Regions from separate parts of the Sulfitobacter sp. 1A13421 genome, predicted to be linked through region 1. Evidence: riboswitches for the same ligand, from Rfam matches in the RefSeq annotation. Region 1 holds a riboswitch; the other holds the start of a gene.

What was found. Region 1 has a riboswitch for cobalamin ahead of ACGYLI_RS07860 (CbtB-domain containing protein). Riboswitches for the same ligand answer to the same signal wherever they lie in the genome.
Region 2: linked by a shared signal. The riboswitch ahead of ACGYLI_RS16255 (DUF1636 family protein) and the one ahead of ACGYLI_RS07860 (CbtB-domain containing protein) in region 1 are both predicted to bind cobalamin.

The regions. Positions count from the first base shown of each region.
Region 1 is NZ_JBIFFQ010000003.1:220,970-225,379, reverse strand. It holds gene pncB (nicotinate phosphoribosyltransferase) at 1-814, shown strand, start outside; gene ACGYLI_RS07865 (PAS domain-containing protein) at 818-1,828, opposite strand; cobalamin riboswitch at 1,994-2,211, shown strand; gene ACGYLI_RS07860 (CbtB-domain containing protein) at 2,245-2,415, shown strand; gene ACGYLI_RS07855 (CbtA family protein) at 2,629-3,312, shown strand; gene ACGYLI_RS07850 (hypothetical protein) at 3,324-3,836, shown strand; gene ACGYLI_RS07845 (DUF1636 domain-containing protein) at 3,909-4,283, shown strand; gene cobW (cobalamin biosynthesis protein CobW) at 4,280-4,410, shown strand, end outside.
Region 2 is NZ_JBIFFQ010000012.1:1,446-5,855, reverse strand. It holds gene urtA (urea ABC transporter substrate-binding protein) at 1-334, opposite strand, end outside; gene ACGYLI_RS16260 (CobW family GTP-binding protein) at 691-1,770, shown strand; cobalamin riboswitch at 1,796-2,011, shown strand; gene ACGYLI_RS16255 (DUF1636 family protein) at 2,132-2,539, shown strand; gene ACGYLI_RS16250 (ABC transporter ATP-binding protein) at 2,536-3,318, shown strand; gene ACGYLI_RS16245 (ABC transporter substrate-binding protein) at 3,333-4,268, shown strand; gene ACGYLI_RS16240 (FecCD family ABC transporter permease) at 4,323-4,410, shown strand, end outside.

The DNA of each region.
Region 1 (4,410 bases):
GTTCGAGCTTCAGGTGCTTTACGCCCGTGCCATGACCCGCGTCTGGGAAAAGATCGAAGCGCTGCGCGAGGTCGACAACCTTTCAATCGCGGATTTTGGCACCCGGCGGCGGCATTCCTACCTCTGGCAGGATTGGTGCGTGCAGGCGATGCATGAGGGGCTGGGCGATGCCTTTACCGGCACCTCCAACTGTCGCATCGCCATGATGCGCGAGCTTGAGGCGATTGGCACCAATGCCCATGAGTTGCCCATGGTCTATGCCGCTTTGGCCGAGGATGACGCCGCCCTTGCCCGCGCGCCCTATGACGTGCTGTCGGATTGGCATGATGAGCATGAGGGCAATCTGCGGATCATCCTGCCCGATACCTACGGCACCAAGGGGTTTCTCGATCACGCGCCGGATTGGTTGGCAGGCTGGACCGGCATCCGCGTCGACAGCGGCGATCCGGCCACGGCGGCGCAGACGGCCATTGACTGGTGGCGCGCCCGCGGCGAGGACCCGACGACCAAGCGGGTGATCTTCAGCGATGGGCTGGATGTGGACAAGATCAAGGAGTTGCACGCGCAGTTTGCGGGCAAGGCCAAGGTCTCTTTCGGTTGGGGGACGTTGCTGACCAATGACTTCCGCGGGCTGGTGCCGAATGATGCGCTGGCGCCCTTTAGTTTGGTCTGCAAAGCGGTCAGCGCCAATGGGCGGCCCACGGTCAAACTCTCAGATAACCCCAACAAGGCGATGGGTCCGGTGGATGAGATCGCGCGTTACAAGCGTGTTTTCGGGGTCGGAGAGCAGGCCGCGCAGCAGGTGATCGTCTGACGGTCAGCCTTCGCCAAGGGCGGCCACGGGGAACTCCGCCGTGGCAATCAACCCTTCGGGCTGCCAATCGTAGTGCAGGGTGCCACCGACCGCGCGGGTCAAGGACTGGATGATCCGCGAGCCGCTGTTGCGCGGAGACTTGATGACCTCCGGCCCGCCTGTTTCGCGCCAGACAAACCGCAGGCGGGCAGGCTCCTGAAGGATGGTGATATCGAGCGATACCCGCCCGGTATCGGAACTGAGCGAGCCGTGTTTCACCGCATTCGTCGCCAGCTCGTGCAAGGCCAGCGTCAGGGGGGAAACGAGGCGGTGCGAGATCAGCGGATTCGCCCCGGTGAGGTTGATCTGATCCTCGGTGGCCGAGGTGTAGGCCCGCATGATCGGCCCCATCAGCGTCTCGAAATCCACCTCATGCTGGTCGCTGCGGCCAATCGTGTCGAAATGCGCCGCGCCCAAGGCGGCCAGCCGCTCGATCACCTTGTCGGCAAAGGCCGCCGGGGTCGGCTCCTCACGGGCGGTCAGGCGGACCATCGCAGTCATAACGTTGACGATATTGCGCAGCCGGTGCAGCAATTCGTCATCGGCCAGTTGCCGGTGCTCCCGCTCCACCCGGCGGCGTTCGGAAACGTCGAGTTGCGAGCCGAAGAAGTAGATCAGATTGCCGTCTTCGTCATTGATCGGCCCCAGTTGCAGGGCGTTCAGGAAGCGGCTGCCATCCTTGCGGTAGTTCACGATCTCCACCGTATCGACCCGGCGCGCCAGTAGGGTTTCGCGCACCGCATCGACGCTTTCGCGCGTGGTTTCCGGACCTTGCAGGAAACGGCAGTTCTGGCCCACGATCTCATCCAAACCATAGCCGGTGAGATCGGTGAAAGCGTCATTCACATAGACGATGGGATTGTCCGGCAGGGTCGGGTCGGTGATGCACAGCGGCAGGCGGGCATAGCGCACGACCTTGCCTAGAACGTCTTCGGCCAGGGTCTGCCGAGCGGCGGAGACCGTGTTGTCGTTCATGAATTCCCGCCCCTTGATCGAAACTGGCCGTCAATGTGCCCTGCACGTGGCTTTTGGGTCAACCCGCATACCGGGGGTTGAGCCATATTTATCTACTAAATGCTGTATGCGCCATACGGTTCCGCGAGGTTCGATAAATGCGGCTTGTCAGGAAGGGCCGAAAATGCGTAATTGAAGGTGCTTGGTGTCCCGAAAAGCGCCTTTGGGTGTGGGACCGAAAAGGGAATTCAGTAAGGGGTCGCCAGACCCTGAAGCCGAAGCCGCCCCCGCGACTGTAAGCGGTAAGCCAATGCCCCTCGTGCCACTTGTCCTTTCGGACGGGGAAGGCGGGCAAAGGCCACGACCCGCGAGCCAGGAGACCTGCCAGGCAAATGAAACGCTAGATGCCGTCGGGTGTGACGGTAAGGAGATTGTAGATGACGACGATGATTAAGACCGCCGGTGCCACGCGCAGCAAACTCGTACCGGCGCTGTTTGCCGCCGTATTGGGTGTGGCTCTGATGGCGCTGACCGGCCATGTGCAGGCCGCAGCACTGCATGATGCCGCCCATGACGTGCGCCACGCGACGGGCTTTCCCTGCCACTAAGCGCCGCGTTCGGTATCACTGGGGTCCGGGCTGCCATGCCGCAGTCCGGCTGTCTGTGATTCTGGCTTTCTTTCCATGCCCGCCTCTTGCCGTTTTGCCTGCCTCCGCCCTTGACCGTGTGGGCAGGGCTTTGGCGCATCTTGAGGCTGGCTGATGGCTTGGCCCGCGTTTCGCGCGGCGCTGAGTATCATTTCGCATCTAAGGATCATTGCGATGTTTTCACGTTTTCTGACTTCCGCCCTGTTTGCCGGGGCCTCTGCAGGCCTGTTGACCGGCCTGCTGCAACTCTATTTCGTGCAGCCCGTGCTGCTTCACGCCGAGCTTTATGAGACCGGCGCGCTGGTGCATTTCGGGGCCGACCCCGTCAGCGCGCATCCCGATTTGCCCGGTTTCGATGCCGTCCGCGATGGGTTGAGCCTGATCTTCACCATGCTGACCTATACTGCCTATGCGCTGATCCTTCTGGCCGCGATGAGCCTTGGCGAAGAGCGCGGTGCGGTGATTGATGGCCGCTGGGGCATCCTTTGGGGTGTCGCCGGTTTCGTGGCCTTCCACCTCGCGCCGGGGTTCAGCCTTGCGCCCGAAGTGCCCGGCGTCGCCGCCGCAGACATCACTGCGCGGCAGATCTGGTGGTTCGCCACCGCCGGGGCGGCGCTGGTGGCGCTTTGGCTGCTGGCCTTTGGCAAGGGTTGGGGCGCGTGGATCGGGGCGGCGGTTCTGCTGATGGCCCCGCATGTCATCGGCGCTCCCGAGCCCGAGAGCTTCAGCGGCCCGGTGCCGACCGAGATCGGCGCGCTTTTCGCCGCGCGTGCGCTTGGCATCGGCTTGGCCGCATGGGTGTTGCTGGGCAGTTTCGCCGGGTTCTTTTGGCAACGTGAAGGCGCGCAGAGCGCCTGAGGGAGGTCGAAATGGACAGATCACTGGCGCTTTTCGCCATTGGATTGGTCTTTGGCGGTGGCATCGGTTTTGCCATCGCCGCAAGCAACGGTGTGACCTTCGACGGCCATGACCACGGCGACCCTGCCGCCCATGGCGGCGGCGGGCATACGGCCATGGATCACGGTGGCGCGGATCACGCGCGGATGCACGGCCAGCCCATCGCGCTGGCCGCCGAAGAGGCCCCCAGCCTTGCAATCCGCGTGACCCCCGACCCGATGTCAGGCCACAACCTTTTTGTTGAGACCGAAGGCTTCGCCTTTGCCCCGCAGAATGCCAGCGGCGAAAATCAACCGGGCGAGGGCCATGCCCATGTCTATGTCAACGGTGCCAAGATCGGGCGGCTTTACGGCCCATGGCTGCATCTGGCCGATCTGCCCAAGGGCGAGGTCACGGTAGAGGTCACGCTTAATGCCAATGACCACCGCCCCTTGGCGGTGAACGGTGCGCCGATTACGGCCCGCGAGGTGCTGACGGTTGAATAATCGCACCGCCTCCCCTTTTCATGGCGGGCCGGAGCGCATACCCGGCACGCATAACCCGATGGGACAAGATCAATGAGCGCAACCCTACATGTCTGCATGACCTGCCGCGCCGGTGAGGTGCTGGAGGAAGACGCCCCGCGCCCCGGCGCGCAGCTTCATGCCGCCCTCGACGCCGCAGGCGCGCCAGAGGGCGTGACCATCGTGCCAGTGCAATGTCTTTCCGCCTGTTCGCAAGGGGCCGCCGTGGCGCTGTCTGCGCCGGGCAAATGGTCCTATGTCTATGGCCGCTTGACCAAGGAAGACGCCGCCGACATCCTTGCCGGAGCCGCCGCCTATGCCGCCACCCAAGACGGGCTGGTGCCATGGCGCGAACGCCCGGTCATCTTTCGCAAGCAAAGCCTTGCGCGTATCCCCCCTTTGACCCTGCCGCAGGAGCCTACCGCATGAGCGATCTCGCCAAAATTCCCGTTACCGTCATCACCGGCTTTCTCGGCGCGGGCAAGACCACGTTGATCCGCCACCTGATGACCAATGCAGGCGGGCGTCGCCTTGCCGTTCTGGTCAATGAATTCGG
Region 2 (4,410 bases), on a different contig from region 1:
ATTTGCGCGAGACCGAGGTCCAAGAGCCAAAGATGACATCCACCTCCGAGACGGTGAGAAGCTCACGCGCCTTTTCGGCGAACAGCGGCCAGTCGGAAGCCGGGTCAACGACGACCGCTTCGATCTCACATCCCAGCAAGCCGCCCGCGGCGTTCTGCTGCGCAATCAAAAGCTCCATCGTGTCTTTCAACGTCGTCTCGGAAATGGCCATCGTCCCCGAGAGGGAGTGCAGCACGCCAACCTTGATCGGATCGTCGCAGGCCGCAGCGGCGGCTGATCCTGCGAGCAGAAGGGCAGCGGTCGCCGTGACTGTGCGTTTGGTGGAAAATTTCATGACGGTATCCCCGTTTGGTGTGCGGAGGAGCAAAGACGCGATGATGCCTCTTCCACACAGCGTTTATTGTTATCGCGCGCGGATGCCCCCCTTGGCGGACAACTCCCTTGGCGCCGCCCCATAGCGAGGCCCCTGCAGCCTCAATTTCAGGGCGCGTTGCAACAAGCCCTAACCCAAGGTCGCTTTCTGCGGCGCAGCAATAACGCCCTTCGATTGGGCGGTTTGAGGTGGACCTGCCAAAATTTGGGCGCTGAGCGCATGGATTTTGGCAAGCTCGGGGCATCGGCCTACGGGTTGCACCACATATTGTGATGTTATAACGTTACTCAGATTATCCATAGCAGAGCCCACAAACCATGCCCGCCACCGACAAACGCATTCCCGTTACTCTGCTGACCGGCTTCCTCGGCGCGGGGAAAACCACGCTGCTCAATCACATCGTCTCAAGCGAAGAGGCCCCCAAAATCGCGGTCGTCGTGAATGAATTCGGTGAGGCCGGGCTTGACCACGACCTGATCGAAACCGCCGACGAAGAGGTCATTCTCATGCAATCGGGCTGTCTGTGCTGCTCGATCAGGGGGGATCTGTCGCGGACGCTGCAAGACCTCAAGCGCCGCAGGCAGACGTGGCGCGTGCAATTCGACCGCGTTGTGATCGAGACGACGGGGCTGGCCGATCCCGGCCCCATTCTTCAAACCTTCTTGGCCGACCCCTATCTGGCCCGCAAATTCCGCGTGGACGGGGTGGTGACAGTCGTCGATGCCGCGAATGGGCCGGACACGCTGGATCAGCAGTTCGAAGCCGTCTCGCAGGTGGCGATGGCCGACCTGCTGGTGCTCAGCAAATCCGACTTGGTGACCCAGCAAGCGCTCGCCGCCTTTGAAAGCAGGCTGCGCGACCTTAATCAAACGGCGCGCGTCATCAAGGCCGAACGCGGGCTTATCCCGATTGCATCGCTCTGGGGGCTCAGCGGTATGCGGCGGGCGGTTGATGCGGGCAACGTTATGGAATGGCTCACGCCCGTCCCAGTGGCGGATCCGCTCGACAACCTCTCAGGCTTCGCCGCGCCCTCGGCATCCGCGCCCGTAATGCAAACCCACCAGCATGATGCACGGATCGGGTCGGCCTCTATCGTTCTAGACGCACCGATCCCGGCCGAGGCTTTCGACCTTTGGCTCGACACGCTGGCCAGGCTGCGCGGGTCCGATCTTTTGCGGGTCAAAGGCATCGTGCATCTGGAAGACGTCCCCACCCCCTTTGTCTTTCACGGGGTCCAGCATCTTTTCGACCCGCCCGTCCCCCTGCGCGACTGGCCAAAGGACGACCAGCAGTCCCGCATCGTCGTCATCGCCCGCGACATGACCAACCCCGAACTGAACCGCAGCCTCGATATGCTGCGCGCCCGGCGCGATGGGCCTGGGCTAGAGGCGGGATAGCAGCTTGACCCGGCATGGCTCTTCGGCCACAGATCATGGCGATGGTTTCCAGCCGCCGCAGCGGCGTCTGGGATGAAAAGGGAATACGGTAAGGCAAGCAGCGCGCGCCGAAACCGTAACTGCCCCCGCAACTGTGAGCGGTGAGTGACCCCGGCAAAAACCACTGAGCTTTAGGCTTGGGAAGGTTCGGGCGAACGTCGATCCGCGAGTCAGGAGACCTGCCATCACCGGCACCGAGAGGGGCCGTAACTGCAACTCAACCCAGACGGGGTGTCTGGTTAGGAGAACATGATGGCGACAGGGAAACTCCCCTGCTGTAGAACATGGCTGCTCGATCCCCCGCGCGTTCGCGGAGGGCGACATGGATACGCATCAGAACCACAGGATTACGGTTTGCACCTCATGCAAACACAAAGGCACGGATTGCCGCCCGGGCTTTGACCTGATCCAGAGGCTGAGCGCCGCAATCGCGGCAGCCGGCGCGGCGATCCCCGAGGATTTCGAGGTCGCGGGCGTGGCCTGTATGGCGGGCTGCGACCGCCCCTGCACGGTGGCCTATCATGCCAGCGCAAAGGCGACCTACCTCTTTGGTGATATCGACCCTGACGAAGACATCGATGACCTTGTGGCCTTCGCCCGGCACTATGCCACATTGAATGACGGCTGGTGCTCTTCGCTGGACCGCCCCGGCAAACTGCGCAAATCCACCCTTGCGCGGGTGCCCGCGGCGATGATCGAGCTGAAACCCAGCCACCTGCGCGTCTCATGAGGGCTGCCGATCTTGCAGTAAAGGATGTAAGCTGGGCGCCGGGAAAATCGGGCCAGCCGGTTCTGCACCCTACGTCCTTTACCGTCGCAGCGGGCGGCGTTCTGGGCGTGCTGGGGCCGAATGGCGCGGGCAAATCCACCCTCTTGCGCCTGCTCTACCGTTTTCAACCGCCCCAAACGGGGTCAATCCATGTGGGCGGGCAGGATATTTGGTCCCTCTCCGCCCGTGCCGCCGCGCGGCGCATCGCCGCCGTCTTGCAAGAACAGACGCCGTCTTTTGGGCTGACGGTCTTGGAGATCGTCCGCCTTGGCCGCACGCCTCATCGCGCGGCGTTTTCGTCATCAAGCCGGAAAGATGAGCAGATCATCGACCGCGTCTTGGACCGGCTCAGCCTGCACCCCCTCGCCCACCGCGATGTCGGCACGCTTTCGGGCGGGGAAAGGCAGCGCGTCATGGTCGCCCGCGCCTTGGCGCAGGAGCCGCAGGTCTTGGTCCTGGATGAGCCGACCAACCACCTCGATATACGCCACCAGCTTGAAATCGTGTCCCTGATCCGCGGTTTGAACATGACCATCGTCGTCTCGCTTCATGATCTCAATATGGCCGATGGCATCTGTGACGAGGTGCTGGTGCTGAAAGAAGGCTATCCGCAGGGCTTCGGCCCGCCAAATACGGTTCTGACCGATGATCTCGTCTCAAAAACATTTCGCGTCGACGCGCAGCGCGAGCGGCTCACCCCCAGCGGCGCGGCGCATTTCTCTTTTGCCCTTCCAGATTGAAACGGAAAACTCTTATGAAACTTACTCTCACCACCCTCGCCGCCCTGATGATCGCCGGATCGGCCTTTGCCCAGACCACCGTTCAAAGCTGCGACCGCGAAGTCACCTTTGAACACCCGCCTCAAGCTGCGGTCGCCAATGACGTGAACCTGCTTGAGATGATGCTGGTGCTCGGCCTCGCAGACCGCATGGTGGGCTATACCGGCATCTCGGGCTGGAACAAACTGGACCAAGAGATGACCGCAGGTGTCGCGGCGCTGCCGGAACTGTCGTCGAAATACCCCTCGCGTGAGGTGCTGATCGGGGCGGATGCCGACTTCTTCTTTGCCGGTTGGAACTACGGTATGAAGGTCGGCGGCGAGGTGACGCCGGAAACGCTCGACCCCTTCGGCATTCAAGTCTACGAACTCACCGAAAGCTGCATCCATATCGGTCAAAAAGCCCCATCCTCGATGGAGGATATGTACAACGATCTGCGCAATCTTGGCACGATCTTCGACGTCTCGGATCGCGCGGAAAGCTTGATCGAAGGCTACCAAGCCGAGCTCGACGCATTCCTCACGGCGCTGCCCCCGCTTGAGACCGCCCCCCGGGTCTTTGTCTATGACAGCGGCGAAGATGTGCCTTTCACCGCCGGGGCCTATGCCATGCCGAACGCCTTAATCGAGGCCGCGGGCGGCACGAACATCATGAACGACCTTGAGAAAAGCTGGGCCACCGTCGGTTGGGAGGCCGTGGTCGCGCGTGATCCCGAAGTCATCGTGATCGTCAATTACGGCGAAGTCACCGCCGATCAAAAGCGCGCCTTCATGATGGAGAACCCCGCCTTCGCCGACATCGACGCCGTGCGCAACGACCGTTTCGTCGTGCTGGAATATGTCGAGGCCACGCCCGGTCCGCGCAACATTGAAGCGGTCAAAACCCTCGCCACCGCGTTTCGGGGGCAGTGAGCATTCATGACGTTTAAACCGCGATCGATAGCGCCTCGGAAACCCACGCGGGGGGTGTGGATCACTTGCCTGTTCGGCATCGCGATCCTGCTGGCATCGCTGTCGATTGCGGTGAGCGTGGGGGCCGTCGTGGTCCCCGTCG